2 linked regions of the Prochlorococcus marinus XMU1406 genome follow. The protein of the gene in region 1 binds, or shares a complex with, the protein of each later gene. Links are inferred from orthologs where the notes say so. Each region holds a gene or a part of one and is shown in the gene's direction. Other genes may lie near its edges.

What was found.
Region 2: the proteins of mfd (region 1) and uvrA are in contact, whole or in part, in a crystal structure (PDB 4DFC), measured with the Escherichia coli proteins. The link is inferred for Prochlorococcus marinus XMU1406 from one-to-one orthologs.

What each region holds. Positions count from the first base shown.
Region 1 is NZ_JAAORG010000001.1:864,058-872,866, forward strand. What follows is about bases 2,058-6,146. They hold mfd (transcription-repair coupling factor), read left to right. Parts: upstream 2,058-2,433; coding sequence 2,434-5,946; downstream 5,947-6,146. Other genes in these bases: HA149_RS04990 (TerC family protein), read right to left, coding at 2,058-2,359; HA149_RS05000 (hypothetical protein), read left to right, coding at 6,019-6,146. Outside these bases: HA149_RS04980 (TldD/PmbA family protein), read left to right, coding at 1-669; fmt (methionyl-tRNA formyltransferase), read left to right, coding at 666-1,652; more of HA149_RS04990, read right to left, coding at 1,649-2,057; more of HA149_RS05000, read left to right, coding at 6,147-6,180; HA149_RS05005 (DUF4335 domain-containing protein), read right to left, coding at 6,640-7,230; HA149_RS05010 (DUF3038 domain-containing protein), read right to left, coding at 7,232-7,756; HA149_RS05015 (DUF2949 domain-containing protein), read right to left, coding at 7,796-7,993; HA149_RS05020 (FAD-dependent monooxygenase), read right to left, coding at 7,999-8,809. UniProt on the Escherichia coli protein: Couples transcription and DNA repair by recognizing RNA polymerase (RNAP) stalled at DNA lesions. Mediates ATP-dependent release of RNAP and its truncated transcript from the DNA, and recruitment of nucleotide excision repair machinery to the damaged site.
Region 2 is NZ_JAAORG010000003.1:572,247-575,742, reverse strand. What follows is about bases 1-3,405. They hold uvrA (excinuclease ABC subunit UvrA), read left to right. Parts: upstream 1-301; coding sequence 302-3,205; downstream 3,206-3,405. Other genes in these bases: HA149_RS09495 (AAA family ATPase), read left to right, coding at 1-248. Outside these bases: HA149_RS09485 (glycosyltransferase), read left to right, coding at 3,407-3,496. UniProt on the Escherichia coli protein: The UvrABC repair system catalyzes the recognition and processing of DNA lesions. UvrA is an ATPase and a DNA-binding protein. A damage recognition complex composed of 2 UvrA and 2 UvrB subunits scans DNA for abnormalities.

The sequences.
Region 1 (8,809 bases):
TATTTAATATGTTTTTCCCCAGAGTCTTTTTTAACAATCATAAATGCATTTAGTTCAATGTTTAATGCTAGAAGCATTTTAGATGGAGTCAGCTTATCTAATAAAAATTCTATTGGAGAGAAGCTATCTACAGAAGCACTTAATATTTATGATGATGGTCTTCACGAAAAGAATATTTCTTCATCACCATTTGATGGAGAGGGAACTCCTACCAAAAGACTATGCTTAATTAACAAAGGAAGAATTGAAAATTTTATACATTCTGAATCAACTGCAAGAATATTTAAAACAGTCCCCACAGGCCACGCTGGACTAGGATCAAAAGTCTCAGTATCTCCTGATTGGATCGTAGTTGAGAGATCAGAGGGAAACTCTGATCTAAAAACATCATTAGTTCACTCTACTTATGAGGGGGAATTCGTTTATATTGAAGAATTAAATGCAATCCATGCAGGTGTCAGAGCAAGTCAAGGTTCATTCTCTCTTCCATTTGATGGATGGCTCTATAAAAACGGTAAAAAAACCTCAATAGAATCTGCCACTGTAGCAGGGGATATCAAATATCTTTTGAAAAATATAGTAAATATCGAATCAAGCCAGGAGGTAACAACAAGTGGAATTTCTCCACATATATGGGTAGATGAATTATCAATAACTGGTGACGCGTGAGAATTATATTCTGGGGAACACCTGAATATTCAATTGCAAGCCTTGATATTTTTATTAAATCTAAGCACGAAGTAATTGCAGTAGTAAGCCAACCAGATAAGAAAAGATCTAGGGGAAATAAATTAATCTCCTCACCTGTAAAAAGTTTTGCCGAGCAAGAATCTATAAAAATTTATACTCCAGCAAAAATCAGGGGCAATATAGATTTTATAAATGAACTTAAATCACTTTCTTGTGATTTATTTATTGTTATAGCTTACGGAAAAATTTTACCAAAAGAGATATTGGAAATCCCAAAATTTGGTTGTTGGAACGCTCATGCTTCATTACTTCCAAGATGGCGCGGTGCTGCCCCAATCCAATGGTCCCTAATAAAAGGTGATGAATTTACGGGTGTAGGAATTATGAAAATGAATGAGGGACTAGATACTGGCGACATATTGTTGGAAGAAAAAATTAAAATCGATAATAACGATAATTTAAATACACTATCTGAAAAACTTAGTATTTTATCTGCAAATTTATTTTTAAATGCTACATCTTTAATCGAAGAAAATATTAATAAAATTAGTAATTTTCAATTAACAAAACAAAATACCCTTGGAAGAGAAATTACTTACGCAAGAATGATTGAAAAATCAGATTATAAAGTGGTTTGGAGTAATGAGGCATTTAAAATCTCAAAAAAAATAAAAGCATTATACCCACGAGCAAATACGACTTTTAGAGGTAAGAACCTAAAAATAATTAAAATCAAAGTTTTGAGTAGTGATGAAATTAAAAATGAAAAATACCTTTTAATTAACAATTATTCAAAACCAGGAATTATTCTTGCTGTCATAGAAAATGAAGGAATTATAATTTCAACTAAAACTGATCCGATTATTTTGTTAGAAGCAAAACTTGAAGGCAAAAATATATCTAGCAAAAATCAATTGATACAACAGTTAAAACCAACGGTAGGTGATTATTTCTCAGATTAAGTTTTAGATTCTTTTTTAGAGAATCCCCAAATGAAAGCAAAAAGAATCAAAATATAAAAATAATAGTCAGGAAGAATAGACTCTTTAATTAACGTATTTAGTAAAAGTTTAATCCCAACAATTAAAATTGCTACGTAACCGGCTGTTTCTAATCTAGAAAATATATCCAGAAGTTTTAGAAAAATCCCCGATGTAAATCTTAATGCTAATACACCAATTACTGCTCCAAATATAATTAATATGTATTGATCGCTGATAGCTACTGCAGTAGTAATACTGTCTATAGAAAATGCAAAATCAGTAATTGAAAGAAGTGCTACAACTCTTAAGAACCTAAAATTATTTTTTTTATTATCTGTACCATTTTCAGCGTTTTCTATATCTGAATTTAAAAAAATATTAGAGAAGAATAAGTATATTAAATAAAAACCAGCAAAAACCCTAATAAAAATAAACTTGAGAAGAATATTAGATAATATGATGAGTATAATTCTAAATAATAAAGATATTGTTATACCTATATTTAAGGCTCTTGATCTTAATTCTGAACTGTCGAGGAATTTAGTAAGAGAAGCCAGTGCGACAGCATTATCTGCCGACAATAATAATTCTAGAACAATTAATATGGGTAAAAGTGTCAAAATTTCGTACCAACTGTCTACTTGATCTAGTGTGGGTATAAAAGAATTTATTGCGGCTGAATCCATCAAATATTATTCACAATCACTATAAAATCTAATATAATATATCGGATATTTGTAATCAAGATTGATAACTATAAATGAGTTTAAATACTTTAGTTGATTATATTTCTAACTCACAAATTACTTCTGAATTAATAAAAAGAATTTCAAAAAATAATGAATTAAATATTATTGGTTCAAGTAGATATGCGAAATCGATAATCTTAGATAGCATCGCAAAAAAAGAAGAAAAAAATATATTATTAATTTGTCCTAATGTAGAAATTGCCTACAAATGGATTGGTTATTTTGAAAGTATAAATGATAAAGCAGTTTTATATTATCCTCCAACAGAACATCTACCATACTCATCAATTAATAAATCCAAAGAGATTGAATTTAGTCAGCTTACTGTTTTATCCAAATTAATAAAAAAAGAGAAAAATGAACTTAATATTGTTATATCAACTGAGAGATCACTACAACCTCATCTAATAAATAAAAACTTATTAATTGAAAAAAAGTTAGATTTGCAAAAAGGGGTTCAAATAGAGATTCAAGAATTAGCAAATAAACTTACCTTGCTGGGTTATGCGAAGGACAATGTTACTTCAACAGAAGGATTCTGGAGTAGGAGAGGGGAAATAATAGATATTTATCCTGTCAATAATGAATTTCCTATAAGATTAGAATTTTTTGATAATGTAATTGAGAAAATAAGAGAATATGATCCCTATACACAGAAAACATTAGAAAGTATAAATAATATTGAAATAATACAGGCTGGATTTGATTTGCTATTAAAAGATAAGTTAAATAATTTATCTAAGAACAGTATTTTTAATTCAGAAGATATAAATAAAAATAATCTTGATCGTTATTTAGGAATAATTGAAAATGAACCCTCAAATTTAATAGATTTTATAGATAGGGAAACAATTCTTGTAATTGATGAACTAGAAGATTGTAAGAAATTTGCAAATAATTGGTATCTAGATTCAGAAAGTAATTTTGATAATTGTGCGTATGAATTAAATGAAAACCTTAAAAGTAATGACATTAATTTAGAGGCCAAACCTAATTTGCATTTAAAGTTTGACGAAATATTAAATTCATTAGAAAATTTTAATTTAATAAAATTTTATGAATTTGAATCTAAAGTCAATATTGATAATAGGTTTTTGTTAAACGATAAAAGATTAAATTCATATTCTAAAAATATAGGAAAATTATCCAATGATATAAATAAAAATATAAAAAATAATGAAAAAGTATGGATACTATCAGCTCAGCCATTGAGAACTAGGACTTTACTTTTTGAGCACGAATGTAATGCAAACTTCTTAAACAATCCTAATGATATTGATGCAGCATTTAAGTCAATTAACAATTCAACTCCTTTAATTTTAAAAAATAAAAACAATTATGAAATCGAGGGCTTTTATCTTCCGATATGGAAGGTTGTCCTGATAACAGATAAAGAATTATTTTCACAACAATCTCTTTTTAATAATGTATTCATAAGAAGAAAAAAAAGAAGTGTAAATTCAAATATAAATGTAAATAAGATTAGTCCGGGTGATTTTATAGTTCATAAAAATCATGGAATTGGAAAATTTTTAAAAATAGAAAAAATAAATATAACTGGAGATTCAAGAGACTATTTAGTCATTCAGTATCAGGACGGGAAGATAAGTGTTGCCGCTGATCAACTTGGTAGTGTTAACAGGTATAGATCAAGCGGAAAAATAAATCCAAAAATAAATAAATTAGGAGGAACAGAATGGGAAAGAATAAAAGAGAAAAATAAGAAACAAATAAAAAAAGTTGCTGTCGATATTTTAAAACTTTATGCAAAGAGAGAAAAATTAAAGGGATACATTTACCCAGAAGATGGTCCTTGGCAAAATGAATTAGAGGAATCATTCCCTTATCAACCAACACCTGATCAAATTACTGCTGTAGAAGAAATAAAATCTGATATGGAAAGCGATAAGCCAATGGACAGACTAGTTTGTGGAGATGTAGGATTTGGCAAAACAGAAGTAGCTGTTCGGGCTATTTTTAAGGCTATTACATCAGGCAAACAGGTAATATTACTAGCACCCACAACAATCCTAGCTCAGCAACATTGGAGAACGATAAATAATAGATTTTCACCTTACCCTATAAAAGTATCATTACTCAATAGATTTAAAACTGTTAATGAAAGAAAGGAAATCTATGCAGGTTTGAAAAATAACAAAATTGATTTAGTTGTAGCAACGCACCAAATTTTAGGAAAAGAAATAGAAATTAAAAACTTAGGACTACTTGTTATCGATGAAGAACAAAGATTTGGAGTAAGACAAAAGGAAAAAATTAAAAAAATCAAAACCAACATAGACGTTTTAACTCTTTCGGCAACTCCAATTCCAAGAACTCTTTATATGAGCTTATCTGGACTAAGACAAATGAGCTTATTAAATACTCCTCCTCCATCAAGAAGATCAATAAAAACATATTTATCTGAAATAGATATGGATGTTATAAGAACTGCAATTAATCAAGAACTTGATAGAGGTGGTCAAATTTTTTATGTTCTTCCAAGAATTTCTGATATTGATCAAGCTATAAACAAATTAAAAAATATGTTCCCCAGCTTAAAATTTATTGTTGCTCATGGGCAAATGAACGAAACAGAGCTTGAAAATGCAATGATTGCTTTTAATAATGGAGAAGTTGATCTAATGATATGTACAACGATAATTGAAAGTGGATTGGACATCCCTAAAGTAAATACAATAATTATTGAAGATTCTCACAAATTTGGCCTTTCACAACTTTATCAACTTAGAGGAAGAGTTGGCAGAAGCGGTATACAAGCACATGCTTGGTTATTTTATCCAAATATAAATAAGATTAATGACGCTGCAAAACAAAGATTGAAAGCTATAAAAGATTTTTCTGAACTAGGAAGTGGATACCAACTTGCAATGAAAGATATGGAAATAAGAGGTGTTGGTAGTTTATTAGGAGAAGAACAAAGTGGAAAGGTTAATGCGATTGGATATGATTTATATATAGAAATGCTACATGAGGCTATTTCAGAAATAAGTGGGCAAGAAATACCTGAAGTTAACGACACACAAATTGATCTACCAATAAATGCATTTATACCTGCAACATGGATATTAAACAGGGAAGAGAAGCTTGAGGCTTATAAATCTGCTACTGAATGTTCAAAAAATGATGAATTAACTGAATTAGCAACAGACTGGGTGAATAGATATGGAAACTTACCCAAACCTGTTGAGTCCCTAATTATGATAATGAGACTAAAATTACTAGCTAAAAAATGTGGTTTTAATAAGATAAAGCTCAAAAAGCCAAACATCCTGATAGAAACAAAATTAAAAAATTCTACTTTTAAAATTCTTAAAAATTCTTTAGCAAGTAGTGTTCAAAATAAATTTCATTTTAATGAAGGCGAACAATTATCAATAATCACTATAAGGGGTTTAGGTGCAACTGAAATTCAAAATCAAATTGATCAACTTATGTTGTGGTTGGGATCTTTTGAAAGAGAAATAAAGAATTTCGATAAAGAACTTTTTATGAAAAAAGAATAAATTATTAAATAATTATTTAAAATCCGCGAATCAGTTTGAATTCGGTTAGGTTTATAAAAATTTATTTGTTTTATGGGTGAATATATAGACGTCGGAATCCAAACTTCGATTTTACCCTTATCAATTATTCTTTCATCAATTGTACTTGGTATATTTGCATTATTTGGCGAAGAAACAGAAAATGATGATGATGATTCTGATTCAGGAAGTGGCGGCCTAATGCAACCTATTTGAAATTATTTATAACTTATTTGTTTTGACTTTCTCTTTGATACTCTAAATAACCTATAAAAAGAACCTAACATTAAGATTAGAGCAGTTAAAGAAGAGGCAAAAATAAAAATCACCAAAAATATTTCATAGAGATATGAAAAGAGATCAATTAATAATAAAAAAGATTTATTAATTGTCGAAGGTAAATTCTGTAGCAGCAAATTTTTATTAGGAATTAAGTAATTTATATAAACTAATAAAATACTTAAAATAAACAAAATGAAAGATTCAGTAAATAGTCTTCTTTTAGATTTTCTTCTTAAATTTAATTTTTTTTTAAAAATATATTTATCAGATTTAATATTCAAATTTGGTATGTTTAAATCAGCCATACATAAAAGCTCAAAGAATAAATTTGAATTACTCTGAAAAGAAATTTACCTATAATATCGTGTTTGTATTCGAGATGCTAATGGCTCTTTATTCTGGAATTATTAGTTCATTTTTTTCTTTATCTTCAACAGGATTATAAAAATAAATAAAAGTAGAGGAACATAGAATTAAGGAGAAAATTGCAATAAAAGGCGGCATAATGAAATTCAAAATTTTTAATTTGTTGTTTAAAACAAATCTTCCTTTTTTTGGTATGTAATTAGATACCACAGTGTTCTTTATTCTTACTTTTGATGATTCATTTAATTGATCAAAACAATTTATGGTGTCTGTCAAAGATGTATTCCCAATCTTTATATTTAAGGGATTTACATTTGGTTTAGAGCTCTTAAGCACAATATTATGTATGTAAAGATTATCGGCTTTTATATCAATTAATTTAGACTCATATATTGGGGTTTCGCTTTTGATTAAAAGATTTGAATAAATATAAAAAGCATCCATAATAGGCCCTAAATGTTCAATTTTGCCTTCAATAAGTGGTTTATCTACTATGGTTAATTTCCATTGAGAAATTATAGATATTTGATCTTTATTTTCATTATTGGAATAATCTGGTAATCCGATTATTTCTAGACTTGCCGAAGATTGATGAAATGACAATTTATTTTGCATCATATTAAAAATCGTATAGAAAATTCTTCAACTTTTGATAACCCTGATTTGAGATGCAAAAAGATAAAATAAGCAAAGATTTTGTGATAATTTCATCATTTTCAGCTTGATTTAAAAGCTTTTTCACTCTAATAGTATCTATATTAAATCTCTCTTTAATCAACTCAATAAATCTCTTATTAAAATCATTCCAAATAACTGAATTCTCTTCAATATCTTCTTTAGATTTTAGTATCTCTCTGATATAAGGATATAAATATTTAGACATTTCAACTGTAATTCTAATTAAAGCATCGAATTCGTTAAGTTTAATATTGTTTGTAACATAAGATTTTCTCAATGGATTATTGTTCCTTAATTTCCAAATAGTAACTTTATTTGGTAAAACATTATTTAAATTAAGCCTATTTGATAAGGCGTAAAGGGACTGAATGCCATTTAAGTCGATAGTTTCTAGTATTAATAGTAATAAATCAAGCTTCTCTATAGATTTTCTTGATACCTGATTTCCTCTAGTTAAAACTGTAATTGTTCTTTATTAAAATATGGACAAATTATAACAGAATTATTAATCCATTTTTTGAAATAAAAATGAATATAACTTATCTAGTTCTTCAATAGTTAGCATTCCATAACTCCACAATAATATTGGTAATGGAGTATTATTTTTGATAGATAATTTTATGCCAAGTTCAATAGATGATTCATCTAAACCTACTACATTAAATAAATAAATTATCATTTCTTTAGATATATAATTATTCATGAATATTATTTAATACTAGAGTAAATTAGAGATTTAGTCATTTGATTTAGGACTAATTTTCTTATAAAAAGAAAATTATTTAAAAGTAAAAATGAAAATTTCCTTATTGGGAATAAAAAAACGTTTCTATTAGCAAAAATTGATATCAATGAGTCAGTTATGAAAATAGTAACGATAATATCTAAAATCCTGCTAGAAAAATACTTAAATTTAAATGATGTCAGTTGCATTTTAGTAATAGCAGTATTTTTATTTAAAAGATCATAAATAGTATTAACATCTCTCCAACAACTATTTAGACCCTGACCACCAACAGGATGAAATGTATGAAATGCATCTCCAACAAAAACTAATTTTTTAAAATTTAAAACTGGTAAATTTAAGGATAATGAAACAGGAAAAATATTAAATTCTCCAACTATTTGATCCAAATTAAATTCAACCGGCAAGATAGTTGATAAATTATCCATTAAAAAATTCTTATCAGAATTTAACCTTTCAGTTGCCTTTAATGTACTGGAAGTCCAAATTACTTGATATAAGTTTTTTCCTAAAGGTAATAATGCAAGGGGTCCTTCTTTTCTAAAAATTTCATAAGCACGTTTTTCACAATGACCTCTAAGAGAAACTTTAAAAGTTAAACAAGACTGACTATAAGATTTTTTAATATCAACAAAATCTAAGAATTTTTTATCAAGTGAGTTTGCTCCTGTTGAAAAGAATTGATAATCAATTAATATTTTTTTACGTAATAATCTCTGTGGTGTCATAAAAAAAATATTTTCATAATTATCAATCTCTTGAAAAAATACGTTC
Region 2 (3,496 bases), on another replicon or contig:
TTGAATTAATAAAAGAAATCTCTCAAGATCAACAAATTTTATGTATTACCCATCAGCCTTTTCTAGCGGCTGCAGGATTAGCTCACTTTAAAGTTAATAAAAATGTAATTAATGGAATAACTTATACTTCAATATCAAAATTAATTACAAAAAAACAAAGAAAACATGAATTAGTAGAACTCATTGGGGGAGGTTTTGGCGAAGCAAATGATTACGCTTCTAGACTTATTGAAAGGGCAGCTGCATAAAATAAAAAAAATTCCACTATAATAACTTCTTTAAATCAAAGTTAGATTTAAACATGGTCAAAAAAAATAATAATTGTTTTGAGGAAGGTAATTCGATCAATATTAGAGGAGCTCGTCAGCATAATTTAAAAAATATTGACCTCTCCTTACCTAGGAATAAATTTATAGTTTTTACTGGTGTAAGTGGCAGTGGGAAAAGTTCTTTAGCTTTCGATACGATTTTTGCTGAAGGTCAAAGAAGATATGTTGAGAGTTTATCAGCATATGCAAGACAATTTTTGGGACAAGTAGATAAACCAGATGTTGATAATATTGAGGGTTTATCGCCTGCTATTTCAATTGATCAAAAATCTACAAGTCATAATCCTCGATCAACAGTTGGAACAGTAACAGAGATACAAGATTATTTAAGGTTATTGTTTGGCCGTGCTGGTGAGCCGCATTGTCATCACTGCGGAATTCCAATTGCGCCTCAAACAATTGATGAAATGGTTGATCAAATTCTTTTATTACCAGAGGGGACAAGGTACCAGTTATTAGCACCTGTTGTAAGGGGAAAGAAAGGTACGCACACAAAATTAATAAGTGGATTAGCCGCTGAGGGATTTGCTAGGGTAAGAATTAATGGTGAGGTAAGAGAACTTGCTGATAGTATTGAACTAGACAAAAATCAAATTCATAATATTGAGGTAGTAGTTGACAGACTAATCGCAAGAGAAGGAATACAAGAAAGATTGAATGATTCTTTGCAAACTTGTCTCAAAAGAGGCGATGGTTTGGCAATAGTAGAAGTTGTGCCTAAAAAAGGGGAAAACCTTCCTCCTAATTTAGAAAGAGAGAAATTATACTCAGAAAATTATGCATGTCCTGTTCATGGTTCCATCGTAGAGGAACTTTCTCCAAGATTATTTTCTTTCAACAGCCCATATGGAGCTTGTCCAGATTGCCATGGTATTGGTTATCTAAAAAAATTTACTGCTGATAGAGTCATACCAGATAAAAAATTACCTGTTTATGCTGCAATAGCTCCTTGGAGTGAAAAAGATAATACTTACTATTTTTCTTTACTATATTCTGTAGGGCAAGCGTACGGTTTTGAATTAAAAACTCCTTGGCAGGATTTAAGTGATTTGCAAAAAAACGTACTACTTTTAGGATCAGATAAACCAATATTAATCCAAGCTGATAGTCGCTTTAAAACTTCTAGTGGTTTTGAAAGACCTTTTGAGGGAATTTTACCAATATTGGAAAGGCAATTGAATGAAGCTAATGGAGAATCAGTTAAACAAAAGTTAGAAAAATATTTAGAATTGGTACCTTGTAAGACATGTTCGGGAAAAAGACTAAGACCAGAGGCTTTAGCGGTTAAACTTGGTCCTTACAACATAACTGATTTAACCTCTACGAGTGTTTCTGAAACCTTAACTAATATCGAACGAATCATGGGATTAGGGAAGACAAAGAAGGAAAATATATCTTTATCAGAAAAACAAAAGCAGATAGGTGAGTTGGTTTTAAAAGAGATTCGTTTACGCTTGAAGTTTTTAATAAATGTAGGTTTAGATTATTTGACTTTAGATAGACCAGCCATGACTTTGTCTGGCGGTGAGGCTCAGCGTATTAGATTGGCTACACAAATAGGTGCAGGACTTACTGGTGTTTTATATGTATTAGATGAGCCTAGTATTGGTTTACATCAGAGAGATAATGACAGATTATTAGAAACATTAAAAAGTTTAAGAGACCTAGGAAATACTTTGGTTGTGGTTGAACATGATGAAGATACTATGAAATCCGCAGATTATTTAGTAGATATTGGCCCAGGGGCAGGTGTTTATGGTGGGGAAATTATTGCTAAAGGATCTTATCAAGATGTCTTAAATTCAGAAAGATCATTAACTGGAGCTTATCTTAGTGGTAGGAAGTCGATTCCCACTCCAAAAGAACGTAGATCATCCGTAAAAAAAAGTTTGATTTTAAATAATTGCTCTAAAAATAATTTAAAAAATATCTCTGTGGAATTTCCTTTAGGAAGATTAGTTTCTGTAACTGGTGTAAGTGGCAGTGGGAAAAGTACCTTAATAAATGAATTGCTTCACCCTGCATTGTGTCACTCATTAGGATTAAAAGTTCCTTTTCCTCAAGGTGTAAAAGAGTTAAAGGGTATAAAAGCAATTGATAAAGTTATCGTTATTGATCAATCTCCAATTGGGAGAACACCTAGATCAAATCCTGCTACTTACACAGGTGCTTTTGATCCTATAAGGCAGATATTTACTGCCACAGTAGAAGCAAAAGCAAGAGGTTATCAAGCTGGTCAATTTAGTTTTAATGTGAAAGGAGGAAGATGCGAAGCGTGTAAAGGCCAGGGAGTCAATGTTATTGAAATGAATTTTTTACCTGATGTGTATGTTCAATGTGAAGTATGTAAAGGAGCTCGTTTTAATAGGGAAACTCTTCAAGTTAAATATAAAGGTTTTAATATATCTGATGTTTTAGAGATGACTGTTGAACAAGCTGCAGAAACTTTCTCTGCTATACCTCAAGCTGCTGAAAGATTATCTACTTTGGTAGATGTTGGATTAGGATATGTCAAATTAGGTCAACCAGCTCCTACATTATCTGGAGGAGAGGCTCAAAGAGTTAAGTTAGCTACAGAATTATCAAAGAGGGCTACTGGAAAAACGTTATATTTGATTGATGAACCCACTACAGGTTTAAGTTTTTATGATGTACATAAATTAATGGATGTGATACAACGTTTGGTAGATAAAGGTAATTCAGTAATTGTTATTGAACATAATTTAGATGTTATTCGATGTTCGGATTGGATTATCGATTTAGGACCTGATGGAGGGGATAAAGGCGGAGAAATTATTGCAGAAGGTATACCTGAGGATGTAGCTAAAAATCCTACTAGTCATACAGCAAAATATCTTAAAAAAGTTCTAAAATAAGAAAATACTTGTTGTATTTCTTTGTAATTTAATTATCTCAGCAAAATGAAAGTCATATTTAGATGGGTATAAAATTAGTCTATAACTGCTTTTTTAAAAAATATAGTATAAAAAAATTTTAGAATCATAATGCTTTCTTAATATTTCCTTGGGAAATTCAGCTTATTTGTATTAAAGGCCGTTCATCGGAGGATTTGCTGAATGAGGTTGAAATTTTTACATTTACATTTACATGGTCTTATACGCTCCAAAAATCTTGAATTAGGCAGGGATGCAGATACCGGAGGGCAA